Regions from separate parts of the Mesorhizobium sp. WSM4845 genome, predicted to be linked through region 1. Evidence: predicted binding sites of a transcription regulator. Region 1 holds the regulator's gene; the other holds the start of a gene.
What was found. Region 1 encodes PhoB, which activates phosphate uptake and scavenging genes when phosphate is short. Its sites were predicted from a motif close to TGTCATNNANCTGTCAT; they were not measured.

Region 1 (15,751 bases):
CGCGTCTGAATCCGCGCTCGCCGCAGGCGTGGTCATGGGTATCATGATCATTCCCTTCGTTTCCTCGCTTTCCGACGATGTAATCAACGCCGTTCCGCAATCCCTGAGAGACGGTTCTGCCGGCCTCGGCGCGACCAAGTCGGAAACCATCCGCAAGGTGGTCCTTCCCGCTGCCCTTCCGGGCATCGTTTCGGCGATGCTGCTTGCCGTCAGCCGCGCGATCGGCGAAACGATGATCGTGGTCATGGCGGCGGGGCTGGCGGCAAACCTCACGGCCAACCCGCTCGAAGCAGTCACCACCGTGACCGTGCAGATCGTGACGCTGCTGGTGGGCGACCAGGAGTTCGACAGCGCCAAGACGCTTGCAGCATTCGCACTCGGCCTGGTGCTGTTCTGCATCACGCTTACCCTCAACATCGTCGCTTTGCGCGTCGTCCAGAAATACCGAGAGCAATATGACTGATGCGATCTCGTCATTCGGCGCCGTCGGACGGCCGGTCAGCATTCATACCGACGATGCCGCGAAGGCGCGGCTAAAGGGCCGCTACCGTACCGAAACGTGGTTCAAATGGCTCGGCGCCGCAGCTGTCGCGTTGGCCGGCTTGTTCCTTGTGCTGCTCCTGTCGACGATCGTCACGCAGGCGATTCCGGCGCTGCGGCAGAACTATGTGACGCTGCCGATCGATCTTTCAGCGGCCAAGGTCGACCCGGCGAAACTCGATGAAGTGAACTACGACGCCATCGCTCAGGAAGCGCTTACGGCAAAATTTCCGGATGTGAAGAGCCGCCAGGACAAGCGCCTTCTGCGCGGGCTGATTTCCACCGGCACAGGCGTGTTCCTGCGCAAGGATATTGCGGCTGATCCGGGGATGCTCGGAGGAACGGTGGACTATGCGGTTCCACTTGACGATTTTGCCGACCTCTATCTCAAGGGTTTGCTTGCCGACGTCGGTTCGGACGAAGCGATTTCGACAAGCGTCACGCCTTCGGAAACCAGCGGCGACATCGATCTGACCTTCGGCGACGATGCCATGCTGGCGCTGGCGCGCGGCCATGGTGCGACCGAGGGCGAAAACGGCATGTTTACGCTGACGAGCGGCGCGTCGTCGCTGCTGGTCGCGTTCAATGGCGGCACGGTCAAGCTGACCTCGCTGTCGTCTGCGGCCAACGGCACGGTGATCGCAAAAGGCACGGTGATCGAGGCGCTGGACAGCACGGCGCCCGCCGCGAGCGGCCAGGCATTCCTGCGCGTCATCGAGACGCCGGAAGCATCGCGAAAGATTTCGGACAAGGTGATCGTCTGGCTCGACACGCTGAAGAGCGCCGGCCTGATCGAAAGCCGGTTCAACTCGATCTTCTTCTTCACCGGCGCAAGCCGCGAGCCGGAATTGGCTGGTGTCTGGGGCGCGGTCGTCGGATCGTTCCTGACCATGATCGTAACCCTCGCAATCGCCTTCCCGATCGGCGTTTCAGCGGCGATCTATCTTGAGGAATTTGCGCCCAAGAACCGGCTGACGACGATGATCGAAGTGAATATCAACAATCTGGCGGCGGTGCCTTCGATCGTCTTCGGCCTGCTTGGACTTGCCGTATTCCTGAATTTCTTCGGCATGCCGCGCTCAGCCCCGGTGGTCGGCGGCATGGTGCTGGCGCTGATGACCCTGCCGATCATCATTATCGCCTCGCGCGCTTCGCTGCGCGCCGTGCCGCCTTCGATCCGCGAGGCGGCGCTTGGCATCGGAGCGTCCAAGGTCCAGACCGTATTCCATCACGTCCTGCCACTGGCGATGCCGGGCATCATGACCGGCACCATCCTCGGAATGGCGCATGCGCTCGGCGAAACCGCGCCGTTGCTGATGATCGGCATGGTCGCCTTCATCGTCGACATTCCCGGCGGCTTCACCGATCCCGCGACGATCCTGCCGGTGCAGATTTTCATGTGGGCGGATTTCCCGGAAGCGGGGTTCCAGCAGAAGACTTCGGCGGCGATTTTGATTTTGCTGGTGTTTTTGGTCATCATGAATGCCATCGCGGTGATACTGCGCAGGCGCTTCGAGCGGCGCTGGTAAGGAGTAGAGGATATGAACATCATGACGGAAGCCGGCGTCGAGCAGAAACTGAGCAGCGCAACCAACGCCCCTTCGATCAAGATGAAGGGCGAAAAGGTCTCTGTTCACTACGGCGAGAAGCGAGCTCTGTTCGACGTCGATCTCGATGTCCGCGAGCATCAGGTGACGGCGTTGATCGGGCCATCGGGCTGCGGCAAGTCGACGTTCCTGCGTTGCCTGAACCGAATGAACGACACCATCGATATCGCGCGGGTGAGCGGCAAGATCACGCTCGACGGCGAGGACGTCTACGATCCGAAAATCGATGTCGTCGAGCTGCGAGCTCGCGTCGGCATGGTATTCCAGAAGCCGAACCCGTTTCCGAAGTCGATCTACGAAAACGTCGCCTACGGTCCGCGCATCCACGGCCTGGCCAGGAGCAAGGCCGAGTTGGACGGCATCGTCGAATCGAGCCTGAAGAAGGCCGGCCTGTTTAACGAGGTCAAGGATCGCCTACTCGAGTCGGGAACCGGTCTGTCCGGCGGACAGCAGCAGCGTCTTTGCATTGCGCGCGCCATCGCCGTGTCGCCGGAAGTGATCCTGATGGACGAGCCCTGTTCGGCGCTCGATCCAATCGCCACCGCCCGCGTCGAGGAACTGATCGACGAACTGCGCCAGAATTATACGATCGTCATCGTCACCCATTCGATGCAGCAGGCGGCGCGCGTGTCGCAACGCACGGCGATGTTCCATCTCGGGTATCTGGTCGAGGAGGGCGCGACCGACAAGATGTTCACCAACCCCGACGACAAGCGCACCCAGGACTACATCACCGGCCGGTTCGGCTGAGCGGTCCGGCGAATTTCGAACACGAGGACAGCACCATGGGTGAACACACCGTCGCATCTTTCGACGAGGAACTGGAGCACATCGACCGGCTGATCCGCGACATGGACGAGCTCGCCGCCGCAATGGTCGCGGCCTCGATCCGCGCGTTGCTTGCGTCGGACAATGCGATGGCGCAGCGCGTCGTCTCGGACGACGCCATCATGGATGCGCGGCAGCGCGAACTCGACGACAGCGCCATCACGCTGATCGCCAAACGGCAGCCGATGGCGCAGGATCTGCGCGCCGTGGTTGGCGCAATCCGCATGGCCGGCGATCTCGAGCGCATCGGCGATCTGGCCAAGAACATAGCCAAGCGGGTCAGCGCAGTCGGGCAGAGCGCGACGCCGCGGAATCTGTCGCACGGTATCGATGCGATGGCGGATCTCGTTCTTGTGCAGCTGCGCGGCGTGGTTGAGCACTATGTGTCGCGCGATGCCGGCGCGTTGAAGGAACTGCGCGCCGACGACCAGAAGATCGACGTGAAATACACGGCGGTTTTTCGCGAGCTCCTGACCTACATGATGGAGGACCCACGCAACATCACCGCCTGCACGCACCTTCTGTTCTGCGCCAAGAATCTCGAGCGTATCGGCGATCATGTCACCAACATCGCCGAAAACGCCTATTTTGTCGTGACCGGGCAGCAATTGCCGGCGGATCGCCCGAAGCTCGACGAAACGACGATGTCGGCGCTGGCGACATGACAGGAGTAACCGGCCGATGATCGCGCCGCGCATCATGGTGGTGGAGGATGAAGAGCCGCTGGGCGTCCTCCTCCGTTACAATCTTGAATCCGAAGGCTATCAGGTCGAGGTGGTGACGCGCGGCGACGAGGCCGAAATCCGGCTGCAGGAAAACGTGCCCGATCTTTTGGTGCTCGACTGGATGGTGCCGGCGGTTTCCGGCATCGAGCTTTGCCGGCGCCTTCGGGTGCGCCCCGAAACCGAGCGGCTGCCGATCATCATGCTGACCGCGCGCGGCGAGGAGAGCGACCGGGTGCGCGGCCTTTCGACCGGAGCCGACGACTATCTGGTCAAGCCGTTCTCGACACCGGAATTCATGGCCAGAGTCAAGGCGCTGCTGCGCCGCGCCAAGCCCGAAGTGCTGTCCAGCGTGCTCAAGGTCGGCGACATCATGCTCGATCGTGAATCGCACAGGGTCTATCGCAAGAAGAGCGAGATCCGGCTCGGGCCGACCGAATTCCGGCTGCTCGAATTCATGATGCGCCACCCCGGCCGGGTCTTCTCGCGCAGCCAGTTGCTCGACAATGTCTGGGGCGAGACGATCTACATCGACGAGCGCACGGTGGACGTCCATGTCGGCCGGTTGCGCAAGGCGGTCAACAATGGTCGCATGCCCGATGTCATCCGCACCATCCGCGGCGCGGGCTATGCGATCAGGGAAGACTAGGTCGTGAACTCATAAATTCGGCATGACCGGCATGGGTGGAAAGCGGAACCGCGGCGACATACAGTAGTGGCCATGATGGTCCGCAAGCCGAGCCTCATCGAAATGGCAGTCCTAGCATCTCTTTGCGTTTTCCTCCTGTTGCTCGTCCTTGACTATCTCGAAGCTTCGAAGGCGGCCGCATGCTGGCCACCACCGGCTGCGCAGCGGTGCTATCCTTGGGGAATGACGGAGGGACCGAGGAGGGCGGCTCCTGGAACTATGCGAACAAGGAAATCTATCTGAGATCAGCATTGGTCCGGGTTGGTATCCCCGCAATGGCTATTTTGTCGCCCTTCGCTATGCGGGGTATTTGGACCGGACTGGTTGCCATCGCTATCATACTTGCCGCAGGATTCTACAGCGCGGAATGGATGACCGGGTTCTTGCTATAGCGACCTCCTAGCGAGATCAGATTCCGCCTCAATATGAAAGCCTCAGTCGGAAAGCGATCCATTGCGGACGCTTTCCGACTTGGAATACCTTCCCTTCGCAATCATCCTAATCACAAAGGCAACTTGCACCGGTGGAGTTCGGATGACGCGAGGTTTAATTCTTCTTGCATGGATTGTCGTCGGAGCGTGGACTAGTTCGGCATTAGCTCAAGATGCCACCGAGAAAACCTTTCCCCACGACATCACGCTTAGCGATGTAGCTCCCTTGAAGCTTGCAATCCGGAAGCACCTTGCCATCTCGACGGAACCAATAGTGTGGATCGCGATGGCTCGCATAGGAGAAAGTGGGGGTGTCTACCTTTGTGGGCTTACGAATGGTGGCAGCGTGTCGACCTCCATTCTCTTCTTTGCGCATAAGACAGATGGGGCTGTCGAAGTCGAAGAAATTGATAGTGACTCCAAAATCGATGGCAGGGCCAAAAAGCTTTGCGACACTCACGGCTTCCGCACCCCTATCCCCGGCTGAACCTCCGCAACCTTTAAGGACAGCTTCCCATTTCACCCATCTTGGTCATCCCCGCATTTATGAGTTCACGGCCTAGCTGATGGTTCAGGTGATGCCGGCCTGCGAACGGCTGATACCTGCGCTTCCGGTGCTGACGTACCCAAAAGTACGCTCCGCTCCGGTTCTCGGAACCCACCATTCTCGACTCGGCCTGACCTGAATCTCAACACACCCCAAGTCGCGACCCGGGAATCCTTCAAGCCACGTTCTTTCCGACCGAGCCGGCTCGTGCCTGGATGCTCGGCGCGAAAATCTCCTGGTCGACGAAGCTTAGCGCCCGCATGGCGCAGCCTTCGCGGATCAGCGGCAACTCGTTCGGCTCGGTGTCGAAGGAAATCGAACCCGAATGCTGGCCGCCGGCGGTCTGGGCGATAGCCTCGCGCAGCGCCGGCTCGATCAGGTCGAAGGCGGCAGCGCTGGCGCCGACCATGGCCACGGGCGCCGGATCGATCAGCGCGAACAGGCTGCCGAGCCCGAAGCCGAGCGCCTCGCCGGCCTTGCGGTAGGCTTCGCGCTCCGGTCCGTCCATCTCGCGCGCCCGGGCCGCCAGTGCCCGCATCTCGGCGTCGCTGACATCGGCGACCGGCTCGGCGTTTTCGCTCAATTGCCTTGCATTGCGCCAGATGGCGTAGTTGCCGGCATAAGCCTCGACGCAGCCGCGCCGCCCGCAGCGGCAAAGCGCGCCGCCCGGCCGATGGATCATGTGGCCGAATTCGCCGCCCGAGGAGTGGGTGCCGGTGAACAGCTCGCCCTTCAGCACCAGCCCCATACCGATGCCGTGCGAGAGCAGGATGGCGATGAAATCGTCGCGGTAGCGATCCGGGTGGCGCCAGCGCAGCGCCACGGCCATCATGTTGCAGTCGTTCTCCATGATGGCCGGGATGCCGAACTCGCGTTCCAGAATGTCGGCGAAGGCGATGTTCGTCTGCGGCGTGATCGGCGACCACAACATGGCGCGCGCGTGGGAATCGGTGATGCCCTGGATCGCCAGCGCGATGCGGGCGACGCTTTGGACATCGAGGTCGGGATCTTCGAGCCGGCGCCGGACGATGGCGACACATTCGCCGATCAGCTCGTCGCGCGACATGGTCAGCGTGTCCAGCCGGCGCTGTTCCTCGGCGACCACTTGTCCGGCATAATCGATGACGGCGACCGACAGGAAATTCAGCGACAACACGACGGCCAACACCGCAGCGGCTTGCGGATTGAGGCTGAGGCCGACCTGCGGCCGGCCGCGTTTCAGCGAAACCGTCTCGCTCGCCTTGCTCTCGGCCAGGATGCCTTCCTGGATCAGGTCGGCAGAGATCGCGGATATGGTCGAATGGCTGAGGCCGGTGGTCGCGGCGATCTCGGTCCGCGACGGCTGGCCTGCCCGGCGCACGGCCGAAATCACCATCGCCCGGTTGCGCCGGCGCAGATCGTCATGACGGATTCCCACCGACATTTTTTGTTTCCTCCTCATCGCCGCGGCCGCTCATGAATCGGAAGGCCGTCGGTAATGCCGACAAATACTGGCAGAAGCAGAAGGGGCTGTCATTATTTATTCCGAGCCTCGAAAAAAAGCCCGACAGGACCTCAAAATCCATCAGAATTGGTGTTGACAGCGGTTCGGCGTTGGACCAGTATTTTTTCGAGGCTCGAAAAAATAGAGCCTTTGTGCCGGCCTTCGGGCCAGTTGGTCGCGCCCTACGCGGCGCAGGGAGGAATATCATGAAGAGATTCGCAGCCGCCATTCTGGCGGGGGTCGCCATGTCGCTGACGCTCGCGTCGGCCGCGCAGGCCAAGGACAAGGTCATTGGCGTTTCGTGGTCGAACTTCCAGGAAGAGCGTTGGAAGACCGACGAAGCCGCCATGAAGGCGGCGATCGAGGCCGCCGGCGACAAATATATCTCCGCTGACGCACAGTCCAATCCCGGCAAGCAGCTGACCGACGTCGAAAGCCTGATCTCGCAGGGCGCCAACGCGCTGATCATCCTTGCGCAGGATGCCTCGGCCATCGGTCCGGCGGTGCAGAAGGCGCTGGACGAAGGCATTCCGGTCGTCGGCTATGACCGGCTGATCGAGAACAAGGACGTCTTCTATCTGACCTTCGACAACCAGGAAGTCGGCCGCATGCAGGCCCGCGAAGTGTTCAAGGTGGCGCCGGAAGGCAATTACGTCTTCATCAAGGGCTCGGGCGCCGACCCTAATGCCGATTTCCTGTTCGCCGGCTCCATGGAAGTGCTCAAGGATGCCATCGACAGCGGCAAGATCAAGAATGTCGGCGAGGCTTATACGGACGGCTGGCTTCCCGCCAACGCCCAGAAGAACATGGAACAGTTCCTGACCGCCAACGACAACAAGGTCGATGCGGTGGTTGCCGCCAATGACGGCACCGCCGGTGGCGTCGTCGCGGCGCTGACGGCGCAAGGCCTGGCCGGATCCGTCCCGGTTTCGGGCCAGGACGGCGACCATGCCGCGCTGAACCGTATCGCGCTCGGCACACAGACCGTATCGGTGTGGAAAGACGCGCGCGAGCTCGGCAAGAACGCCGCCGAGATCGCCTCGCAGCTGGCCGACGGCAAGCCGATGACAGACATTGCCGGCGTCAAGGATTTCACCACGCCGGGCGGCAATGTCGTCAAGTCGCTGTTCCTGACGCCGATTGCCATCACCAGGGACAATCTCAACGTCGTCATCGACGCCGGCTGGATCAAGCAGGAAGAGGTCTGCGCCGGCGTGGCGGCGGGCACCGTCCCGGTCTGCAACTGATCCGCCTTCGCCAAAAAACCTGAAAAGCCGCGGCTTCACGCCGCGGCGTTTTTTTCAAAAGAGTTGTTTTTCCGCGTCTCGCGGGTAATTTCTAAGCTGCTTCCGGCATCCGCGGCAGACGGCAACGGTGGGAGGACATCATGACCGACACGACTTCCAACACGCCGGTTGCTGATCGGGCGCGTGAATCCGAGCTCAGCCCCTTCGGCCGCTTCCTCAAGGCGACCGAGCTCGACATACGCATGCTCGGCATGGTCGGCGCGCTGCTGATCATCTGGGTTGGAATCCACATCCTGTCGGGCGGGCTGTTCCTCACGCCGCGCAATCTCTGGAACCTGTCGGTGCAGACTTCCTCGGTCGCGATCATGGCGACCGGCATGGTGCTGGTCATCGTGATGCGCAACATCGATCTTTCGGTCGGCTCCGTCGAAGGCGTCATCGGCATGGTGATGGGCGTTGCGCAGGCAGAATTCCTCATCCGCGTCATCGGATTCCAGCTTGGAAATCCCTGGATATGGGTCATCGCACTGGCTGCCGGCGTGGCGCTTGGCCTCATGATCGGCGCGCTTCAGGGCTTCATCATCGCCTATCTCGAGGTTCCGGCCTTCATCGTGACGCTGGGCGGCCTGCTGATCTGGCGCGGCATGGCGTGGCTGATGACGAGCGGGCGCACCGTCGCGCCGCTCGATGCCACGTTCCAGCTGATGGGTGGCGGGCCGCGTGGCTCGATTGGGGCGACCGCGAGCTGGATCGTCGGCATTCTCGCCTGTGTGGCCGTCGCCTTGATGCTGCTCAACGGCCGGTCGCAGCGCAAGCGCTTCAAGTTTCCGTTGCGCCCGGTCTGGGCGGAGAGCCTGCTTGGTGTTGTCGCCTGCGCCGCCATCCTCGGCGCCGTCTGGATCGCCAATTCCTATCCCTGGCCGATCGGCATCGTGCGCCAATACGCCCAGCGGAACGGCATCACCATCCCCGAAGGCGGGCTGTTCATCGCCCATGGCATCGCCATACCGGTGCTGATCGCGGTCGCAGTCGGCATCGTCATGACCTTCATTACCCGGCGCACCCGTTTCGGCCGCTACGTCTTTGCCATCGGCGGCAACCCGGAAGCGGCGGAACTCGCCGGCATCAACACGCGCTGGGTGACCATGAAAGTGTTCATGATCATGGGCGTTCTGGCCGCGATCAGCGCGGCAATTGCTTCGGCCCGCCTCAATGCGGCGACCAATGCGCTGGGCACGCTGGACGAACTCTTGGTCATCGCAGCAGCCGTCATCGGCGGCACGTCGCTGGCCGGCGGCTCCGGCACGGTGCTCGGCGCCATGCTGGGCGCGCTTCTGATGCAGTCGCTGCAGTCCGGCATGGTGTTGCTCGGCATCGATTCGCCGCTTCAGAGCGTCGTCGTCGGCGCCGTGCTGGTCGTCGCCGTCTGGCTCGACACAGTCTACCGCAAGCGGGTCTGAGCATGATCCCGAGCCGAAGGTCCGCGTCAGCGAAAAGTGGACATCCGTCTCGGTCCAGCATCATGCTCGGCAAAACCATGGAAAGGAACGATCATGGCTGACACGACTGCTCCCACGCCACTGATCGACATGCGCAACATCTCGATTGCCTTCGGCGGCATTCGCGCCGTCGACGATGCGTCGATCGACCTTTTCCCGGGCGAGGTCGTGGCGCTGCTCGGCCACAACGGCGCGGGAAAGTCGACGCTGATCAAGATCCTGTCCGGCGCCTACAAGCGCGATTCGGGCCAGGTCTTCGTCAATGGCGAGGAGGCTTCGATCGCCAATCCGCGCGACGCCAAGAAATACGGCATCGAGACGATCTATCAGACGCTGGCGCTCGCCGACAATGTCGATGCCGCCGCCAACCTGTTCCTCGGCCGCGAGCTGATGACCGGCTGGGGCACGCTCGACGATGGCGCCATGGAGGCCGAGGCGCGCAAGGTGATGGGCAGGCTCAATCCCCGTTTCCAGCGCTTCAAGGACCCCGTGATCAAGCTTTCGGGCGGTCAGCGGCAGTCGGTGGCGATCGCGCGCGCCATCCTGTTCAACGCCCGCATCCTGATCATGGATGAGCCGACGGCGGCACTGGGACCGCAGGAAACGGCGCAGGTCGGCGAACTGGTCATGCAGCTCAAGGCCGACGGCATCGGCATCTTCCTGATCAGCCATGACATCCACGATGTGTTCGAGCTTGCCGACCGCGTCTGCGTCATGAAGAATGGCCGGGTCGTTGGAACGGCGCGCACCGGCGACGTCACCCAGGACGAGGTGCTCGGCATGATCATTCTGGGCAAGTGCCCGCCCGGCGCCATTCCGGGACCAGGCGCGCTGAAGATCGCCGCCTGAAGCGTCAACTACCTGTCATGTGATATGCCAGCCGTCATGATGGTTTGGCCGCGCCATTGTGTTGCCACGGGGACTTGCCCATAAGATGGGGAACCATGGGTCGCAGCAGCAATTTGAAGAAGTTCTTCCCGATCGTCGCGTTCATTGCCGTCGCGCTGATCAGCCTGACAATGGCGGGATTCGCCTATTTCGCCACTCAGGAAGCGGCGCGCATCAAATTCGAGGCGACGGCGGACGACGCCCTCAACCGGATCGATAGCCGCATCGACCTGCATCTGTCACTGCTGCGATCGACACATGCGCTGTTCGAGGCTCGCAATGGTGACATTTCGCGGAGCGAGTTCAAGGCGTTCTTCGATGCGCTGGGTATCAACGACAATTTCGCCGGCCTGCGCGGCATCGGCTTTCTCCGGCTGGTGAGAGCCGGCGACGAGGCAGCCGTCGAGCGTGCCATCCTGCACGACTATGGCGTCAGCGATGCGATCTATCCGGCCACGACAACGCTGCCATGGCGTGCGCCCATCACGCTGTTCGAGCCGCTGGACCCTTCCAATCAATCCGGCATCGGCTACGACATGTTCACCGAACCGGTGCGGCGCGAGGCGATCGAAAGGGCGATGGCCGACAACCAGCAGCACGCGAGCGGGCGCGTGCAGCTGGGCCAGGAAACAGGTGCTGCGCAGACCTTCACCGGCTTCCTGGTCTTCGTGCGGCTCAACATCGAAACCGCGGCGGACGGCATCGATGCGTCCAGATCCTCGACAACAGGCTTGCTTTATGCGGCGTTCCGCGCCCGCGACCTGTTCCAGACCGCGCTCAGCCGGACGCCGTTGCTGCCGGTCAACATCGAAATCTATGACGGCAAGGTGGATGCCGACCATCTTTTGTTCCAGTCGGAAACGCCGCCGGCGTCGAGCTTCGGCGACAGGTTGCTGGTTTCTCGCGAACTCACCATCGCCGGGCGTCCATGGACCGTCCTGTTCAGGCCGACAAGCGCCTTCTCGCAACCGTCCTCGCGCGCCATTCCGGTGATGCTCGGCCTGTTCGGCCTGCTGCTCGCGGGAACCATCGCGCTGGTGGCGCGCTATCAGGAGCGGGCCTATGACGCGGTCTCGCTGCTTCATGAGACGACGGAAAAAAGCCTGCTCGAAAAAGACCTGATGCTGCAGGAGATGAAGCACCGCATCAAGAACTCGATCACGCGGGTGCTGGCGATTGCGCGCCAGACGGCGTCGCACGCCACCGACGTCCACGAGTTCTCGTCCTCTTTTTCGGCCCGGCTGCAAGCGATGGCGGCGTCCCAGGACATGCTGACGCGCTCGCGCTGGCAGAAGGCCGATCTTGGCGATCTCTTGCGCATCGAGCTTGGCCAGGTGTTCGGCAAGGAGCTTCCCGACGGGATATTGTCGGGGCCAGAGGTGTTGCTCGACGAGACGACGACGCAAGCGCTCGGCCTGACCTTTCACGAACTGGCGACGAATGCGCTAAAATATGGGGAAACCGGCAATTCGGCCATTACCAGGAACGGCGACTGGTCACTCAAGGTCGACTGGTCGGTCGAAGGCCACAGGAGCGACCGAACGTTGGTTCTCAACTGGCGCGAAGCCGGCAAGAAGAAGCTCGAGCCACCTGTCAAAACCGGTTTCGGCACCAAGTTGATCGATCTGAACGTGACGCGCGAATTGCGCGGTACGATCAATCGCGATTTTCACGATGGCGGGTTGAGCGTGGAAATCAGGATCCCGCTGTCGGACTGAAACACTGCCGCAAACCGAGCGTTTTCGAAGGCGCCCAAATACAGCGTCCCAAATACAGCGTCCAAGTAAACAGAGACCGGCTCGTCCGGTCTCCGCTTCCAATGCCTCTTGCGTTTGAAACGGATCAGCAGCGCGCCGTAAACAGACGGCCACGGTTGTCGCGGTACTGGCAATAGCCATTGCGCAGGTTGCGCACCAGCAGGCCGGTACCGGCACCGATGGCTGCGCCCACCAGCGCACCCTTGCCGCCGTCAATCAGGCCGCCGGCCAGAGCGCCGACACCGGCGCCGACGCCGACATCCTGCTCGGTGGTGCTGCAACCGCTGACCGCGATTGCGGCAACCATGGCAATAATCATCTTCCGCATAGGGTCACTCCTCGCCTTTGTCCTCAATTGTAGCTCCGCCCGTCATTTATCACGCGAAAAAGTGTTTTGCCCTGTTCGATTTCATTGTTGGCTAAGAGAGTCTTTTTCCGGACGCGTGCCGCTCGAGGCAAGCTCGAGGTCGGAAATCTCCACGGAAGCGTCGAGCGTGCCGTCTGCGCGCACGTTCCAGACGATCTGGTCGTAATCATCCTCAAGTGCCGGATCGACCGAAAGGCATTTGGCAATGATGCGCGGAGCCTGACCCTGCACATCGCTCATGGCAAACGGACGCGCGGCTGTGCACTCCTGAGCGGTTTCGAAAACGCTCACCGATACGGGCAATTCACGGCACTCGGTCATCGTGTTCGAACAGCCGATGACCAGCAGCACGGCAGCGATATGTTCCATGGCGACGGTCCTCCCGCCATAGAACGGGCCACATCCGCCAAAGTTCCTGCGATGCCGGCTGGCGCGACCATTGGAGATCAAGCCGACATCAGGCAAGCGCGAGCCGCCGGCCACTTGCGTCCGACGCTTTGCATTAAATTGTTATCGCAAAACCGCTGCACACCCTCGGTTCAAGCCCGAGGGCATCCCTTTGCGTGACATGCACTAGACCAACTGGAACGCGGCGGCCAGGACGACCACTGCAGCCAGCCCGATTGCGGCGAGGCCGAGGATCGGCAGGGAAGCACGGGGCGACCGCATTGCGGATGCTTCGGGATCCTGAAACCCGCTCATCGAAACGCGTGCGGCCTGTTCCAGCCTGTTGATGTCGGCAACCGTCAAAGCCATTCCTCCCGTGCGCAGCAACTGCGATCGAAAACGTCATGCGGAGTGGTGCCTGAGAAAAACAGCATCGAACTTTATGGTGAACAGATGGTTAAGCCGGCGCGACCGGTATCAAATCCCAGCTCTTGCCCAACCCCCTCGGGCTCGGCTGTTGCCCCTTCAATCCGTCTCGAAATTGCTGCGAGGAACGACGAGATGGTACTCGAGACGATCCCCGCTGATTTCAAGTTTCGCCGTGCCGTTCAACGACGCAGGCACGACGCGCTCAAGCGCGACGCTGCCAAAGCGCTTCTCGCTGGGCTGATTGTCATTGGCTCCGATGGCCTCGGCCCATGTCAGCGACAGTGCGGTCTCGCCAGCGGCAGCGGCCGTCAGGTCGGCCGTCACCTCGACGAACCCGTCGGCTCGCGACAGAGCGCCATAACTGACAGAATTGACGGCAAGTTCGTGCATGGCCAAGCCGATATGCAGGGCGGCATTGGGATTGAGGTAGGGGTTTGCACCGCGAAAACGCAGGCTGCGCACAGGGTCGGCTCCATAGCGGCCGACCTGGCCGGACACCAGTTCGCGCAATGCCGCTCCCCGCCAGTTGGACGAGGTCACCAGGTCCTGCGATGAGGCAAGCGACTGCAGCCGGCCGCGAAAGCGTGTCAGGAAATCACTGAGCGTGTCCGAATAACGGCTGGTCTGGGTGGCGATGCTCTGGATGATGGCCAAAAGGTTCTTCGAACGGTGGCTGACCTCGCGCAGCAGCGTCTTCAGGGTTTGCTCGCGACGTTTCTGCTCGGTCGTTTCGACCATGGTGGTGACGACGCCCTGCACGGCGCCGCCGTCGTCATGATCCGCGTCTACCCATATTTGGAACCAGCGGACGCCATCGTCGGCGGGAATGCTGAGCTCAAGATGTTCCGGATTGCCGGATGCGACGACCTTGCGTTTGGCCGCGCCGATGCGCTCCGCCTGCGCAAGCGGCAGGATGCCGTTGCCGTCGCCCGTGTCGGAACCCCCCGTGTCGGAAACCTCCGTGCCGGAAATCCCCGTGTCGGCAATCCAGGGCGGGCGCATGTTGCGGGCCCAGACGGTGTTCATCTCGCGATCCTGATAGAGAACCGAAATACCGGCATTGTGCAGTGCATGGAGAAGGGCCCGGCCAAGCTGCATTCCACTCTCAGCGGACTGCAAAGCAATGATCTCATCGCTCCGTCCGCTGTCTTTCATGTCTCCCACTCTGGATTGCATCGGTCAGTTCGCCCGCCCAATGCAGGCTGAACGGCTGACGGAAAATTGGGTTCCAAAAAGAAGTCCGCCGAGCGACGTCCTGCTAAGGACATCGCCCGGCGGTAGCTGGAAACCGCTTGAGGGGTGCGGCTCCCAGTGTTCGATCGCAGTTCACGACGCGCGTTTGAACAAGCCCGCAATAAGCGAAATGATCAGGAACGCGAGAAAGATGAAAAACAATATCTGCGCTATACCAGCCGAGGTGCCGGCAATACCGCCGAAGCCAAGAGCGCCTGCAATGATCGCGACGACGAGAAATACGAGGGCCCAGTAAAGCATGGTCCATCTCCTTCAAATAGTATGCCAAAAACGTCTTTCGCTGCCGTTTGTTCCAGCATTTCCGAAAAAGACGATCCCTGGAAAGCTTTCCCGCTCGAATTGACTCGAAGGACCATCATGCGCAGGGAGTTGCAAGTGATGGTCGCCGGCCGCAAGCGGCCAGTTCTACCATCTGTGGAAAACGGGCGATCAGAGGAACTGTGGAAAGGGGCGCTCAGGGCCGGGCTGCCCGGCCCTATGCAGCGGCTTTCGCATGCCGGTCGAAGAACAGCGCCTGGCTGATCAGGGCCTTGACCATCTCCGGATTGAACGGCTTGGTGACGAGGAATGCCGGCTCCGGCCGCTCGCCGGTAAGGAGGCGCTCGGGAAAAGCGGTGATGAAGATCACCGGCACCGGGGTGGTCGACAGGATCTCGTTGACCGCTTCGATGCCCGAGCTGCCGTCGGCAAGCTGGATGTCGGCCAGCACCATCTTCGGCCGCGTCTTGGCGAACATCGCCACCGCCTCGGCATGGGTACGCGCCGTTCCGACAACGCGATGGCCCAGACTCTCGACCATTTGCTCGATGTCCATGGCGATCAGCGGCTCGTCCTCGATGATCAGCACATCGGTTGCCACCTGGCGGGAAATCTCGTTGCTGGCCTCGGCAAGAAGCTCGGAGAACTCCTGATCGTCGACGTCGAGGATCTCCGCCGCCTCGTCTTCGCTGAAACCTTCGACGGCGACCAGCAGGAAGGCTTGGCGCGGACGGGGTGAGATCGCGTTCAGATTGGCGGCGGCGCGCTGTTCCCACGCCGACTGCGGGTGTTCTTGCGGAACGCGGATGGCGACCGAGG
Region 2 (15,751 bases), on a different contig from region 1:
CGAAGGGATAGAACGACCAGGCGAGGCCGGCAAAGCCCAGCGTGAAGATGGCGGCCAGCGTCAAGAACGGCGTCAGCGCATGGCGGTCGCCGGCGTTAGGCAGATGGAAGGTCTGCCGCCACAGCCATGCGAACAGCACCGCCGACAGGACCGGCAGCGGCGACAAATAGAGCATGGCCGGCCAGACGAACCATTTGTCGAAGATGCGCGGACTGGCGAGCGGCGTGGCCAGCGAGACGGCGACCATGCCGAGCGCGGTCAGCACCAGCGCCCGGCGCAGCCATAGCACCGCCTTCTTCTGCAATTCGCCTTCCGTCTTGTAGATGACCCAGGCTGCGCCCATCGCCGCGTAGGCGGCGGCAAGGCAGAGCGCCACCAGCGCGCCGAAGGCCATGCCGCCGAGGCCGACATCAAGGCCCAGCACATAGGTCCCCAGCATGTAGCCCTGCGCCAGCGATGCGATGACCGAGCCCAGAAAGAAGATGCGGTTCCAGCGATGCTTGTGACCGGCCGGCACCTTGGCCCGGAAATCGAAGGCAACGCCGCGCAGGATCAGGCCGACAAGGAGCAGGAAGACCGGAATGTAGAGCGCGGTGAGGATGGTGCCGTGCGCCAGCGGGAAGGCGACCAGCAGCAGGCCGACGGCCAGCACCAGCCAGGTCTCGTTGGCGTCCCAGAACGGGCCTATTGCGGCGATCATCGTGTCCTGCTCGGCGTCTCCGGCCGCTGCGAACAGGATGCCGATACCGAGGTCAAAGCCGTCGAGGATGACGTAGATCAGGATGGCAAGGCCCATCAGGCCGGCGAAGATGAGGGGGAGCAATGTCGGCCAGTCGAGGGTCATCGCCGTTCTCCTATTTCGCCGCCGGCTGCGACAGCGGCGCGTCGAGAAAGCCCGGCAGCGGCGAGGCATCGCCGTCCTTCGCCGCCTTCAGCGCCAGATAGACCAGCACGCCGAGATAGGCGATCAGAAGCAGCGCATAGAGGATAAGATAGACCGCAAGCGATAGCGCGACCTGGCTGCCGGCGACCGGGCCGACGGCATCGACAGCTTTCAGCACGCCGGTTACCAGCCACGGTTGGCGCCCGATCTCGGTGGTGTACCAGCCGGCCAGTGTCGCCAGCCAGCCGGACAGCGCCATCGGCACCATCACCAGCGCCAGCGGTCTCGGCAGGCTGTGCCGGCGCTTGAGGAAAAAGGCGGCCGACCAGGAGACGACGAGCATCAGGACGCCGGTGCCGACCATGATGCGAAAAGCCCAGAACACCGGGAACACCGGCGGGTGGTTGCCGGCATAGTCGTTCAGCCCCGGCACGACGCCGCTGGCGCTGTGCCTGAGGATGAGGCTGGCGCCATCGGGGATGGTGATCTCGTATTTGTTCTCCCTTGCCGCCTCGTCGGGAAGCGCGAAAAGGACCAGCGGCACGTTGGGGCCGGTGTTCCAGTTGGCCTCCATGGCGGCGACCTTCTGCGGCTGATGCTCGAGCGTGTTGAGGCCATGCTGGTCGCCGGCGAAGATCTGGATGGGGATCAGGATCGCCGCGGTGAAAACACCGGTGCGCAAGGCCTTCCACATCGATTCCGAACGGTCGCCATAGAGATAGCGCAGCGCCGACAGGCCGGCGATCAGGAACGAAACCGTCAGGCCGGAGGCAAGCAGCATGTGGACGAGCCGGTAGGGCATGGACGGGTTGAAGACGATCGCCCACCAGTCGGTAGCGTGGGCTACGCCGTCGCGCATCTCGAAGCCGACCGGCGTCTGCATCCATGAATTGAGCGCGATGATCCAGAAGGCGGACAGGGTGGTGCCGCCGGCCACCAGCACGGTTGCCAGCGTGTGGATGCGGTTGGAGACGCGGCGGAAACCGAACAGCATGATGCCGAGGAACGCCGCCTCGAGGAAGAAGGCGGTGAGTATCTCATAGGCGAGCAGCGGGCCGGCGATGTTGCCGACGGTCTCCATGTAACCCGGCCAGTTGGTGCCGAACTGGAAGCTCATGGTGACGCCCGAAACCACGCCCATAGCGAAGGACAGCGCGAACACCTTCACCCAGGTGAAATAGGCGCGCATCCAGGCGGTATCGCCGGTGGCGTTGTAGCGAAGCTTGAAGAACAGCAGCATCCAGCCAAGCGCGATGGTGATAGCCGGAAACAGGATATGGAACGAGATGTTGGCGCCGAACTGGATGCGCGAAAGGATGAGCGGGTCCATGGCGGGCTCCGGCTGCTGCTATGTCAGGGAAGATAGGCCGGATGCGCCAGGCGGTCAAAGCGGCGTGGCGTCACGCGAGGCGGAACGCCGCAGGACTGCGGCAGCGGTGGATGCGCCGATGTCCAGAATGTCAGGAGTGCCATTGACTTCCGGCCGCGCGCACCGACATTCAGCGGACTAAAATCAACAGACCTCCTTTCAAGCAGCCGTTTTTCAGCCATGCCATCGATCATTGCCATTTCCGGGGTCACCAAGACCTACGCCACCGGTTTCAAAGCGCTGAAGGAGATCAACCTCGATATCGAGCGCGGCGAGATTTTTGCGCTGCTCGGGCCGAACGGCGCCGGCAAGACGACGCTGATCTCGATCGTCTGCGGTATCGTCAACCGCTCGTCGGGCACAGTCAGCGTCGACGGCCACGACATCAGCCGGGATTATCGCGCCGCACGCAGCCTCATCGGGCTGGTGCCGCAGGAACTGACCATCGACGCGTTCGAGAGCGTGTGGGCGACGGTCAACTACAGCCGCGGCCTGTTCGGCAAGCCGGCCAACCACGCCTTCGTCGAGAAAGTGCTGCGCGACCTGTCGTTGTGGGACAAGAAGGACGCCAAGGCGATCACCCTGTCCGGCGGCATGAAGCGGCGGCTGATGATCGCCAAGGCGCTGTCGCACGAACCGAGGGTGCTGTTCCTCGACGAGCCGACAGCAGGCGTCGACGTCGAGCTGCGTCAGGACATGTGGGCGATGGTGCGCCGGCTGCGCGAGGATGGCGTCACCATCATCCTGACCACGCACTATATCGAGGAGGCCGAGGCGATGGCGGACCGCGTCGGCGTCATCAATCGCGGTGAGATCGTGCTGGTTGAGGACAAGGTGCAACTGATGCGCACACTCGGCCGCAAACGGCTGTTGCTGGAATTGCGCAGCCCGCTCGCCACCATACCCGAGAAATTGTCGCGCTACGCTTTGGAGCTTTCGCCGGACGGTGATCGACTGACTTACACCTATGACAACCAGAGCGAGCGGCCGGGCGTCGCCTCGCTGCTCCGCGACCTTGAGAGGGCCGGCATCCAGTTCCGCGATATCGACACGCAAAACAGCTCGCTCGAGGAGATCTTCGTCAATCTGGTGAGGAAGGGCGCATGAACCTGCGAGCCGTCTGGGCGATCTACAAGATGGAAATGGCGCGCGCCTTTCGGACCGTGCTGCAGAGCATCGTCTCGCCGGTCATCTCGACATCGCTCTATTTCGTCGTCTTCGGCTCGGCCATCGGCTCGCGCATCACCGAGATCGACGGCATCAGCTACGGCGCCTTTATCGTGCCGGGGCTGATCATGCTGTCGCTGCTGACGCAGTCGATCTCCAACGCCTCCTTCGCCATCTATTTCCCGAAATTCGTCGGCTCGATCTACGAGCTGCTGTCGGCGCCGGTGTCCTATCTGGAGATCATCATCGCTTATGTCGGGGGTGCGGCGACCAAGTCGATCATACTCGGCCTGATCATCCTGGGGACCGCGTCGCTGTTCGTGCCGCTGACCATCGAGCATCCGTTCTGGATGCTCTCCTTCCTGGTGCTGACGTCGGTGACCTTCAGCCTGTTCGGGTTCATCATCGGCATCTGGGCGAAGAGCTTCGAGCAGCTGCAGCTGGTGCCGCTGCTGATCATCACGCCGCTTACCTTCCTTGGCGGCAGCTTCTATTCGATCGACATGCTGCCCGGCACCTGGCGCACGGTGACGCTGTTCAACCCTGTCCTTTATCTGGTCAGCGGCTTTCGTTGGAGTTTCTACGGCAAGTCCGACGTCTCGATCGGCATCAGCCTCGGCATGACCGTGGTTTTCCTGCTTATCTGCATAGCGATCGTCGCGTGGATTTTCAGGACCGGCTACCGGCTGCGGAACTGACTGAACGGCTTGCCCAGGCGACGCAGCGCCAGCATCCGAGCGATTTTCCCGACCCAAGACGACCAAATCTGGTGACGACGCTTGAAAGCGGCCGTGCGATGGCGGCGCTTGATTTCCATATAACGTTATATATCATGTTATCAATTGCCTGGCAGGTTGATTATGGAAGACGTCATAAGGTCCCTTGGCTTCCTGTGCCTGGGCAGCAGGCTGAAGCGTATTGGCGAGCAATTGCAGGCGGATACGCAGCGCCTGCTCGACTGCCTCGATGTGCCGGTTCAGTCGAGCCAATACCCGCTGCTGGCTGCGCTCGACAGGCTGGGCCCGCTGCCAGTCGGGGAACTGGCGCAATCCCTCGGGGTCGCGCAGCCAGGTGTAACGCGGAGCGTGTCGCTTCTGGCCGAATTGGGACTGGTCGAGGTCAGTCCATCGGATGATGACCAGCGGCGCAGGATTGTCTGCCTTACCCTGCACGGCCAGCGGCTGGTCGATATTGCAAAGCACGACGTCTGGCCGCGCATCGAGAATGCCGTCGCGGATCTGTGCGCGGATCTTTCTGGGCCGCTTCTTGATCAGCTGGCCGCCATCGAGGACGGCCTCGCCGCGGCGCCTCTCGACCGTCGTGTAAAGAAGCCGGAAGGTGCCGCGCAATGAAACACCTGCTTGACCGTCCCGTGTGGAGCGCGCTTCGGACGCGACACCACGCCTTCGCGCAAGGTGACGACCTCGCCATGCGGTATCGGCCCTCGATAGCTCCCTTCGCTGCCAGTGCCGCGGACGATGCGGAAAGCCTGCAGGCGCTCGGAAAACTTGTCTCCCCAGGCGAGAGTGCGATCCTGCTTCAGGTGGACGCCATTGCTCTGCCCGCGGAACTTTCGGCGACTTCGACCGCGCCCGGGGTTCAGATGATTGCCGAGCGGCCATTGCAGATGGTCTCCGACGAGCGCGTGCAACGTCTGACGCGGGACGATGCAGCTGAGATGCTCGCCTTGGCATTGGTGACCAAGCCCGGCCCATTCACGCTCGAAGCCTTGAGCCTCGGCGATTTTTGGGGTGTGAAGATCGAGGGCCGACTTGCGGCGATGGCCGGCGAACGCATGAAGCAACCCGGCTATACCGAACTTAGCGGGGTGTGCTCACATCCGGAATTTCGAGGCGGTGGCCTGGGCAGGCTGCTGTCGCTGTTCGTGGCAAACCGGATAGCGGCGCGCGGCGAAGTTCCCTATCTCCACGCCTTTGCCAGCAACACCACGGCCATCGGATTATACGAGTCCATTGGCTTCAGGTTGAGAAGCATGATGAACGTGGCCGTGGTTCAGCGCGCCGAATGAGCCCATCAGGCGCATTCCCGCGCATCAGGAAAAGGAAGGATTTCGTATCGACGAAATCCTTCCTTGGCGCTGCTAGCGCCTTGCAGTGATTCAGACCGCGATTTTGCCACCGCCCTGTTTGGTGATGGCGACGACCGACGGCCGCACCGGCATATCGGGCTTGAAGTCAGGCCAGCGGGTCGATAGGTCCTCATAGTAGGAGGGACGGCCAAAAGCCTCCCAGTCCTCGCCGCCATCGGCAGGATGCTGGACCGCGACGAAGGCGGTCTGGTCGTCGGGCGTGAACAGCGGGCCGCAGAGTTCGGCGCCGATCGGCACGCGGAAGAACAGCTTCGAGGTCGCCCGCGCCTCGCCTTCGGTGTCGACCGCCCACAGGCCATCGGTGCGGCCGGTCGCCTTCGGGCCCTGGCCATCGGTCGAGACCCAGAGCCGGCCGGCCGCATCGATGGCGCAATTGTCCGGCATGCCGAACCAGCCATTGGCGGTCGTTGCAGTCGAGAAAGTAGCGCCGACTTCGGCCACCGAGGGATCGCCGCATTTCAACATGATTTCCCACTTGCCCTTGGTGGCAGTGAAATCGCCACCGTCCTCAACAATCTCGACGATGTGGCCGAAGGCGTTTTCGGCGCGCGGGTTGGCAGCGTCGACCTGCTCCGTCTTGCGCTTCGAATTGTTGGTCAGCATGACGTAGACCTTGCCGGTCGTCGGGTGGGGCTGAATATCCTCGGGGCGGTCCATCTTGGTGGCGCCGAGAAGATCGGCGGCAAGCCTTGTCCCGATCAGCACGTCGGCCTGGCTGGCAAAGCCGTTCTCGGCGGTCAACGGATCCTGGCCGTGAACCAGCGGCAGCCATTCCAGGGTACCGTCCTCGGCGAATTTGGCGACGTAGAGCGTGCCGTCGTCGAGAAGATCCATGTTGGCGGCGCGGTCCTCGGCGTTGAACTTGCCGGCCGTGACGAATTTGTAGACATAGTCGAAACGCTCGTCGTCACCTTGGTAGAACACCACACGGCCATCCTTGGCGACGATCGATTCAGCGCCCTCATGCTTGAAACGGCCCATGGCAGTGCGCTTCCGCGGCACCGAGGTCGGATCGTTGACGTCGACCTCAACGATCCAGCCGAAGCGATTCGGCTCGTTCGGCTCCTTGCCGATATCGAAGCGGTCGTAATGCGCAGCCCATTCATAGGAGCCGTCGGGAATCCCCAGGCGCTTGTAGTTGGCGGCTTCCTTGTGACCTTCCTGCAGCTCGCCCGAGAAATAGCCGTGTATGTTTTCCTCGGCCATGATGTAGGTGCCCCAGGGCGTGACGCCGCCGGCACAATTGTTGACGCTGCCGAAGACCTTCGTGCCGGTCGGATCGGCACTGGTCTTGACCCGGTCGTGGCCGGCGACGGGGCCGGACAGCGCCATCTCGGTGTTGGCGGTGATGCGGCGATTGAGCTTGCCGTCGCGCACCACCTGCCATTTGCCTGATACCTTGCGAATTTCGACGATGGTGCCGCCGTGCGCGGCTATCTCGATATCGACCTGTTCCTTGCTCAGTGGGGCCTGCTTGGCCTCGCCATCGACGATGCTGACAAGGCCCGGGAACATCAGATGCGGATTGGTGTACTCGTGGTTGACCACCAGCAGGCCGTGCTCGGCCGAGCCGTCTATCGGGAGATAGCCGACATAGTCGTTGTTGTAGCCAAACTGTCTTTCCTGGGCCTGCGCCGACTGTTTTGTCGGATCAAATTCCGGCGAATCGGCAAACAGCGGATCGCCCCAGCGCAACAGCACGTTGGCGTCGTAGCCGGCAGCGACATGGTGCTTGTCGTCGACGCCTGCCTCGACCTCGTCGAAACTGAAGACCGAGCCGCCGCCGGCGCGGGCATCGTCGGCGAGGATCAGCGCGAGCGGGCTGACGGTGGCGGCGATGGCGGTTGCCGCGAGCGATCCCTGCAGAAAACCACGGCGCGAGAATCGCGCGGCGATGATTTCGCCCATCGTCTGGTTGTCAGTGGGATTGGTTCCTGGCCCATCGTTTTCCTCGAGCAGGCTGGTGCGGAAATGGGCGTCGGGGCGATGTTCAGTCATGGGGGCGTGCCTCTGGCTCTTTGGGATGGCTGGAGCGTGTTGCTTGACTGACCGCGTATCGCCAGCAGATCACAGTTTGATGACGTTGCCGACCAATTTCCAGCCCGATTTCATGTCTTTGATCAGGCCGCTTGACCGCGACCGACGCTTCCGAAACAAGATCTGCGGCAGGCGCGGAAGCACTGCGTCGGGAGGAACAAAAAAGTGAGTTTCTGGGGACTGGGGCAGCTCGGCATTTCGACGGTGATCTTCCTGCTGGCGGCGACGGCGGCCAAGCAATGGGGGCTGGCGCCGAGCCTCGGCAAGATCGTTCTGACTCTGGCGCTCTATTCAGCGGGCAATCTGATCATGCTGAGGCTGATCCGTGAATTCGGCATGTCGGTGTCGTTCAGCCTGTCGGCGGTGATCCAACTGGTGTCGGTGAACGTGGTGGCACTGGTGTTCTTCGGCGAGCGCGTCAATTCGTTGCAGGCGACCGGCATCGTGCTCGCCGTCGCAGCGGTGGCGCTGATCACGCTCGGACCCTATCTGCAAAAACTGTAGTTGCGCATGACCCCGAAAATCGGAAACGATTTCGGAAAGGATCATGCGCCAAATCAAAGTGCTACAGCGTCCTTTGCGCGTCCAAAAGGACGCGCGGCGCTGTAAGACGATTGGCCCGATGAAGAATACCGCAAACAAGCTGCTCAACTGGATCGAATTCCCGGTGCTTTTGGCCGGACTGGTCATCGCTGGCGGGCTGTGGGGGTTCGAGGAACTGATGGAGGTGGCGCGGGACACCACGCCGCACGCCTTCGACACGGAAATTATGCTCGCCTTCCGTGAAGCGGGCCAGCCCGACAATCCGATCGGACCGCTATGGCTGGAAGGGGCGATGCGCGACATTACCAGCCTCGGCAGCGCCATCGTGCTCGGGCTGATCACAGTGGCGGTGATCGTCTATCTGCTGCTGATCCACAAGCCGGGAGCAGCGTTTCTGGTCTTCGTCGCGGTGGCGGGCGGGCAGGCCCTGTCGAGCACGCTGAAGCTAGGAATCGATCGGCCGCGCCCCGACCTGGTCTCGCATCTCGCCGACGTGGCGACGCTTTCGTTTCCAAGCGGCCATGCGATGCTGTCGGCGGTGACATATTTGACGCTGGGCAGCATGGCGTCGCGTTTCCTGCCTGGGCGAACGACCAAGATCTATGTGCTGGCACTTGCCGTGCTGACAGCACTGCTCGTCGGCATCAGCCGCGTCTATCTCGGCGTTCATTGGCCATCGGACGTGCTGGCCGGCTGGTGCGCCGGCTTCGCCTGGGCGATGCTGTGCTGGCTGGTCGCATGGGCGTTCCAGCGATGGCGCGGGCAGACCGCCGGCGCCTGAACCGCCCGTTCCGAACGACGCTGCGCCAATTCTCCTCTAAGTTGCGGCGGCTGGGGCGTGCTGGCCCAGCGGGCGCGCAGGCTCGCCAAGATGCAAACGGCCTGGTGTGCACATGTCTGACATGTGCATGATGATGCTTGATCCATCACAATGATGGTATTATACATGGAATGCAGACTCAGACGGGGGTTTTTAGCCGATGATCACTGCCGCGCAGATGCGCGCCGCAAGGGCTCTGGCCGGCATCGATCAGAAGACGCTCGCCGAGCGCGCCGGGGTTTCGCTTCCAACCATTCAGCGCATGGAAGCGAGCGACGGCGTGGTCAGGGGCGTGGTCGATACGCTGATGAAGGTCATCCAGGCCCTCGACCGGGCCGGCGTGGAGCTGATCGGCGAGAACCAGGCCAGCGAGCGCGGCGGCAGGGGGGTGCGCCTCAAGCCGGTCGTGCCGCAGAACCCGCCAGGCTGAGCCGAAATAGAGTCGCGACGGCGACCGCCGACAGTCCTGCCGACGATCCCGCCGCCTGCTTGGTTTTATGCGCGGCCGCTGTGCACTTTGGCGGCATGCATCAGGAGCGGAAGGCAGTCCATGCATCGAACCCGGCAGGCAATTCATCAACCGGCGCAGCCGACATTTTCCGAACTGTTCACGCCGAAGCTGGCGACGGTGCTGCGCGAAGGCTACACATCAGAGCACTTCAAGGCCGATGCCATCGCCGGACTGACCGTGGCCATCGTGGCGCTGCCGCTGTCGATGGCGATCGCGATCGCATCGGGCGTGTCTCCGGAGCGCGGGCTCTACACTTCCATCATTGGCGGTTTCCTCGTCTCGGCTCTGGGCGGCAGCCGTTTCCAGATCGGCGGGCCGGCGGGCGCCTTTATCGTGCTGATGGCGACAACCGTGGCACGGGTCGGCGTCGACGGGTTGCTGCTGGCGACGATGATGGCCGGCGTCTTGCTGCTCGTCATTGGCTACCTCAGGCTTGGCACCTACATCAAATTCATTCCTTATCCGGTGACCGTCGGCTTCACCGCCGGCATCGCCATCATCATCTTCTCCGGCCAGATCGTCGAGCTGTTCGGGCTAAAACTCGCCGGCAAAGAACCTGGACCGCTGGTGCCGAAGCTGATGGCGATCGGCGAGGCGGCCGGCACGATCAATCTCGCCGCCACCTTCGTCGCTCTGCTGACCATCGTCGCCATTGCCCTGATGAAACGGTGGCGGCCGAAATGGCCCGCCATGCTGATCGCCATCGGTCTGGCGTCGCTTGTCGTGGCGCTGTTTTCTCTGCCTGCCGAAACGATCGGCACGCGCTTCGGCGGTATCCCGCGCAGCCTGCAAATGCCGGCCTTTCCGCCGATCAGCTTCGGCAGGATGATCGACGTCCTGCCGGACGCCCTAGCCTTTGCGCTGCTCGGCGCGATCGAATCGCTGCTGTCGGCGGTGGTCGCCGACGGCATGACAGGAAGGCGGCACCGCTCCAACTGCGAACTCGTGGCGCAAGGCTTCGCCAACATCGCGTCCGCCCTGTTCGGCGGCATCTGCACCACCGGCACCCTAGCCCGCACCGCGACCAATGTGCGAGCCGGCGCGCATGGACCGGTCTCGGGCATGATCCACTCGGCCCTCCTGCTTGCCCTGATGCTGGTGGCGGCGCCGCTGGCCAGCTACATCCCGCTTGCAGCCCTTGCCGGCGTGCTGGCGGTGGTGTGCTGGAACATGTTCGAGAAGCAGGCCTTTGCCACGCTGCTGCGTGCCTCGCGCGGCGACGCGCTGGTGCTGATGGCGACTTTCCTGATCGTCATCTTCCGTGATCTCACCGAAGGCATCGTCGTCGGCTTCGCGCTGGGCTCGATCCTGTTCATCGACCGCATGGCCAAGAGCATTGCGGTTGAGCCGGATCAGGGACTGGTGCAGGACGATGTCGCCGACAGAACCGGCGCCGCCAGCGCATACGATTCCAGCGAGGCCAGCGATGCCGACACCGTCGTCTACCGGATTTCCGGCGCCTTCTTCTTCGGCGCCGCCTCGACCGTCGCCACGGTGCTGGACCGCATCGCCGACCAGCGCAAGAACTTCATCCTCGACTGCTCGGCCGTGCCATTCTTCGATTCAACGGCGGCCAACGTCATCGAGAGCGCTGCCCACAAGGCGAGGCGCGCCGGCGTGCGCTTCATCATATCAGGCGCTTCGCCGCAGACACGCCGCATGCTGATCAACCACGGCGTCAAACGGCCGCTGGTGACATACGCCGCCTCGATCGGGGACGCGCGAGCGCAGTTGAAGAAAGCCGCGCCGGGAGAGGTCTAACCCTCTCCTCATCGTCAGCGATGTCGGACGGACGCAAGCACCGCGTCAGGCAGCGGCGCCGGGCGCGCTGGCGTCTTCGTGCGGCGCGGCGGCCAGATCGGTGCGCGCCTTGCGCGCGAGTTTTTTTGTCGAGCGCCTGGGCCTGTCGCCGAACAGATCGGCTGCCGCCGCAAGACAGGTCTTTTTCAGGCTTTTCTCCGAGCGCTTCAACAGCTTGCTCGGCAGTCGCGTTTCCTGGGGAGAGCCGAGCGGCCGGTCGTGGGCCTCGAGGAGCGTGCGCAAGACGAACACATCATGCAGTTCGCCCAGCTTTTCGCCAAGTTCGTCGACCGCCTTGCGCCGTGCCTTGATCGGTGTCGGCCACAGCCTTCCAAGCAGCGACAGATGCATGCCGTGAGTCTTTGCCGCCTTGCGCAGATCGTGGAAATCGTCGGCATCACCGCGGGAGCCCGCCTTGTCCAGCGCCTTTCTGGCGCGACGCAGAGTGATGCGGGCGCCTTCGGCAAGCACATCGGCGGCCTGTTCGGGCTGGTCGGGCAAGACCAGAGTATCGATGCGGCTGATGCCATCCTCGCAAGCGGCAGTCGCGGCAGCTATCGCGGCGCCGAGGCCAACTCCACCATGCAATTGGTGCTGGCGCGCCACCAGCGTGTCGCGAACGGCATCGAGACCGCCGCCGGCGCTTTGCTCGGGAAAGTTTTTTGCCAGCCGGTCGATGGTTTCAACCAGCGCGGTCGCCTCGCGCGGGCCGGCAAGCAGGGCAGCCATCTCTCGGTAGCATTGGTTCTCGGTACTGCAAAATGTTTCGTCTCCGGGACGGACCAGGCGCAGCAAGGCACGCACCTTCTTCAGCCGCCTGCGGCATTTGTGCAGCGCCTGCTCCGGCCTGTCATGCGCCGCGTCCAGATGGACGAGCGCCTTGCCGATCTCCTCAGCGAGGATGCGCCTGACTTCGCCGGTCAACGGCAGGCGCGGATCGATGCGATAGCTCATGCGGCGATCTCCGGAATCCCCTCGAGGGCGAGCGACGCGTTGTAGAACCTGTGCTCGCCGGTGACTTCGCGGCCGAGCCAATCTGGCAGCATTTCGCCCTGCACGTCCTGCGGCGTCTCAAGCTCGGCGACCACCAGACCGCTGAGCATCCCGCCGAAGACATCGACTTCATAGAGATGGCCGCGATGCCTAACATGGTGGCGTGTCTTCTCGATGACACGACCGATTGCGAAGGCCAGCATCTCTTCCGCATCCGCCAGAAGGATCGGATATTCGAATTCGTCGCGTTCGCGGGCCTTGCTGCCGAATTTGAGCGTCAGCTTTGCCGAGGCGCCGTCGCTGATACGCACGCGGACCGAGCGGTCGGGCGCGGCAACGAGATAGAACTGGCGAATGCGGATGTCCGCTTCGATCAGATCCCGCCAGCCATCGCCGGAGACCAGGAACTTGCGCTCGATTTCCTTGACCATGGCTCCACACTAAAGCGCGTGCGGATGGAGATGGCAAGGTGGAGATCGACAGGTGGAGATCGGCAAGGCTTGACCTTAATCATTCGATTGATTAAACTGCGGGTCATGAGCAAACCGAAAAACGCTAAAATTCCGCGCCGCGAGGCATCCCCCGCCGAGATGACGCGCGCGGCACTTGTTCGCGCAGCGCTGAAGCTGTTCGGACGCCAGGGTTTTGACGGCACCTCGACGCGCGAGATCGCGGCTGAGGCCAGGGCCAATATCGGCTCGATCGCCTATCATTTCGGCGGCAAGGAAGGGCTTCGCACCGCTGCGGCCGACTATATCGTCGACACGATCCAGACCATTGCCGGCCAGGCGATCGGCAATCTGCAGGGCTCAAGCGAATCAGAAACGGGCGAACCAGAAACGGGCGACGCCGAAGCGGCGCGGGCACAACTGTTCACCGCGCTGGAGCGGATGGTGGCTTTCATCGTGGCAAGGCCGGAGGCCGGCGAGATCGTGCAGTTTGTCCTGCGTGAGCTGTCGCATCCGACGGCGGCACTCGACCGCATCTATGACGGCGTGTTCGAGCCGACGCATCGCCGGCTCTGCCTGATCTGGGAGCAGGCGACGGGCGAGGCGGCCGAAAGCGAGGCTACCCGACTCACCGTTTTCACGCTGATCGGCCAGGTCGTCTATTTCCGCATCGGCCGCGAGGCGGTGATGCGCCGCATGGGCTGGCGCGCGATCGGCGACGCCGAGGCCACCAAGATCGCGGCGGCAGTGACGGATAATCTCGGCGCGATTTTGGCTCGGCGTCACTTAACCGACCGGAAGGATCGTAGATCATGAGTTTCCTCTGCTCTGTGCCGCTCGCCGCCCTGCTTTTCAGCACCTGCGCACCGGCGGCGCCGCTCGCCGTCGGCTATGTCGAGGGCGACTATGTGCTGCTCGCGCCGATCGAGGTGGCGCAGGTCGAGACGATTTCGGTCAAGCGCGGCGATCGCGTCGCGCCGGGCACGCCAGTGGTGACGCTGGAAAGCGCCGACGCTAAAATAGCCGTCGCGCAAGCCGAGGCGGCCCTTGCCCAGGCCCAGGCGCAACTTGCCGACCTGCAGGTCGGCAAGCGGCCGGAAGAGATTGAGGTGCTCAAGGCGCAGGTCGACATGGCCAAGGCGCAAGCCGCCGACGCCAAACGCAGATACACCCGCGCTAGCGATTTGTTCAAACGCGGCACCGGCACCCAGGCCGATTATGATACGGCTTCGGCGTCGCTGGAAACTGCCAACGCGCAGCTCGGCCAGGCGGAAGCCAATCTCGCTGTCGGAGGCCTGCCGGCGCGGCCCGAGACGATCAAGGCCGCCGACAATCAGGTCAGGCAGGCGCAATCGGCGCTGGAGCAGGCGCGCTGGCGGCTGTCGAAGCGTGTGCTGGCGGCGCCTTCGCCCGGCCGCATCAACGATGTGATCCGCTATCCCGGCGACACCGCCGGGCCGACCGCGCCGGTCATTTCGATTCTGCCGGACGGCGCGGTGAAGCTCAGCGTCTATGTGCCGGAAAGCGCGTTCTCGTCGGTGGAAGTCGGCACGCTGCTCAACGTCCATTGCGACGGCTGCGGGCCGGACGTGAAGGCTCGCGTCAGCTACGTGTCGCCGGACCCGGAATTCACGCCGCCGGTGATCTACTCGCTCGAGACCCGGCAGAAGCTGGTCTATCTGGTCGAGGCGCGGCCGGAGGGCGACGCCGGCGCGCTGCAACCGGGGCAGATCGTTGATGTCGAACTGGCGGATATCGGCAAATGAACGTCATCGACGTCCACGGCCTGGTCAAGCGTTTTGGTGACAAGACCGTCGTCGACCATGTGACGATGACGGTGGCCGAGGGCGAGATCGTCGGCTTCCTCGGCCCCAACGGCTCTGGCAAGACGACGACCATCCGCATCATGTGCGGCCTGCTGACGCCGGATGAGGGCGAAGGCACGGTGCTCGGCTTCGACATCCGCACCGACAGTCTGAGGATCAAGCGCGAAGTCGGCTATATGACCCAGAAATTCTCGTTCTACGAGGATTTGACCATCGCCGAAAACCTGGAATTCGTAGCGCGGCTCTATGGGTTGAAGCCGCTCAACGAGCATGTCGCCAGGACGCTGGAGGATCTTGGCCTCACCTCGCGCAAGGACCAGTTGGCCGGCACGCTGTCCGGTGGCTGGAAGCAGCGGCTGGCGCTGGCCGCCTGCATCATGCACAAGCCCAGATTGCTGCTGCTCGACGAGCCGACGGCGGGCGTCGATCCGAAGGCGCGGCGTGAATTCTGGGACGAGATCCATCGGCTGGCCAGCGGCGGGCTGACCGTGCTGGTCTCCACCCACTATATGGACGAGGCCGAGCGCTGCCATCGCATCGGCTACATCTCCTACGGCAGGATGCTGGCCACCGGCACGGTCGACGAGGTGGTCAGGAATGCCGGGCTGACGACCTTCGTTGTGCAGGGTCCGCGCCTCGACCAGGTCGCTGCCGCACTCAGCGGCCGGTCCGGTGTCGACCAGGTGGCGCCGTTTGGCGCGACGCTGCACGTCGTCGGCTCCGACAAGACGGCGCTTCAGGCTGCGCTCGCCGATGTCGAGAAAGACCTCAAGGGCGTCACGGTGACGCCGGGCGAGACCAGCCTGGAGGATGTGTTCATCCAGTTCATGTCCGGCTCGAAGGACAATATGGGATGAAAAACGGGATAAACAGCGTCTTTTCCTTCGCCAGGCTCGGCGCGCTGCTGATCAAGGAGTTCATCCAGATGCGGCGCGACCGCATCACCTTCGCCATGATGCTGGGCGTGCCGCTAATGCAGCTGGTGCTGTTTGGCTATGCCATCAACAACGATCCAAAGAGCCTGCCGGCCGCCCTGGTGGCGATGAGCAGCGATCCCTATACGCGAGCCATGGTTTCGGCGCTGCAGACCACCGGCTACTACCGCTTCGACCATGTCGCGCAAAATGCCGCCGAGGCGGAATTCCTGATGGCGCGTGGCGACGTCGCCTTTGTCGTCACCATTCCCGCCGACTTTGCCCGGCGAGTCGAGCGCGGCGACCAGCCGCAAATCCTGATCGAGGCT

Region 2: a site for PhoB is predicted at 7,596-7,612, ahead of AC0L2C_RS16005 (PhoX family protein). Genes of this name have one in related genera too.

What each region holds. Positions count from the first base shown of each region.
Region 1 is NZ_JBVVQA010000014.1:71,308-87,058, reverse strand. It holds gene pstC (phosphate ABC transporter permease subunit PstC) at 1-463, shown strand, start outside; gene pstA (phosphate ABC transporter permease PstA) at 456-2,069, shown strand; gene pstB (phosphate ABC transporter ATP-binding protein PstB) at 2,082-2,897, shown strand; gene phoU (phosphate signaling complex protein PhoU) at 2,933-3,640, shown strand; gene phoB (phosphate regulon transcriptional regulator PhoB) at 3,657-4,346, shown strand; gene AC0L2C_RS17455 (hypothetical protein) at 4,526-4,777, shown strand; gene AC0L2C_RS17450 (hypothetical protein) at 4,920-5,303, shown strand; gene AC0L2C_RS17445 (ROK family protein) at 5,539-6,786, opposite strand; gene xylF (D-xylose ABC transporter substrate-binding protein) at 7,053-8,093, shown strand; gene AC0L2C_RS17435 (sugar ABC transporter permease) at 8,234-9,553, shown strand; gene AC0L2C_RS17430 (ATP-binding cassette domain-containing protein) at 9,647-10,441, shown strand; gene AC0L2C_RS17425 (CHASE domain-containing protein) at 10,555-12,198, shown strand; gene AC0L2C_RS17420 (YMGG-like glycine zipper-containing protein) at 12,323-12,565, opposite strand; gene AC0L2C_RS17415 (hypothetical protein) at 12,647-12,973, opposite strand; gene AC0L2C_RS17410 (hypothetical protein) at 13,178-13,360, opposite strand; gene AC0L2C_RS17405 (sensor histidine kinase) at 13,517-14,596, opposite strand; gene AC0L2C_RS17400 (DUF1328 domain-containing protein) at 14,747-14,914, opposite strand; gene AC0L2C_RS17395 (response regulator) at 15,150-15,751, opposite strand, start outside.
Region 2 is NZ_JBVVQA010000012.1:109,371-125,121, forward strand. It holds gene AC0L2C_RS15970 (cytochrome d ubiquinol oxidase subunit II) at 1-844, opposite strand, end outside; gene AC0L2C_RS15975 (cytochrome ubiquinol oxidase subunit I) at 855-2,213, opposite strand; gene AC0L2C_RS15980 (hypothetical protein) at 2,237-2,446, opposite strand; gene AC0L2C_RS15985 (ABC transporter ATP-binding protein) at 2,433-3,359, shown strand; gene AC0L2C_RS15990 (ABC transporter permease) at 3,356-4,117, shown strand; gene AC0L2C_RS15995 (MarR family winged helix-turn-helix transcriptional regulator) at 4,280-4,771, shown strand; gene AC0L2C_RS16000 (GNAT family N-acetyltransferase) at 4,768-5,448, shown strand; gene AC0L2C_RS16005 (PhoX family protein) at 5,539-7,527, opposite strand; gene AC0L2C_RS16010 (hypothetical protein) at 7,732-8,070, shown strand; gene AC0L2C_RS16015 (phosphatase PAP2 family protein) at 8,189-8,890, shown strand; gene AC0L2C_RS16020 (helix-turn-helix domain-containing protein) at 9,090-9,359, shown strand; gene AC0L2C_RS16025 (SulP family inorganic anion transporter) at 9,480-11,201, shown strand; gene AC0L2C_RS16030 (CHAD domain-containing protein) at 11,247-12,194, opposite strand; gene AC0L2C_RS16035 (CYTH domain-containing protein) at 12,191-12,664, opposite strand; gene AC0L2C_RS16040 (CerR family C-terminal domain-containing protein) at 12,770-13,498, shown strand; gene AC0L2C_RS16045 (HlyD family secretion protein) at 13,495-14,448, shown strand; gene AC0L2C_RS16050 (ABC transporter ATP-binding protein) at 14,445-15,365, shown strand; gene AC0L2C_RS16055 (ABC transporter permease) at 15,374-15,751, shown strand, end outside.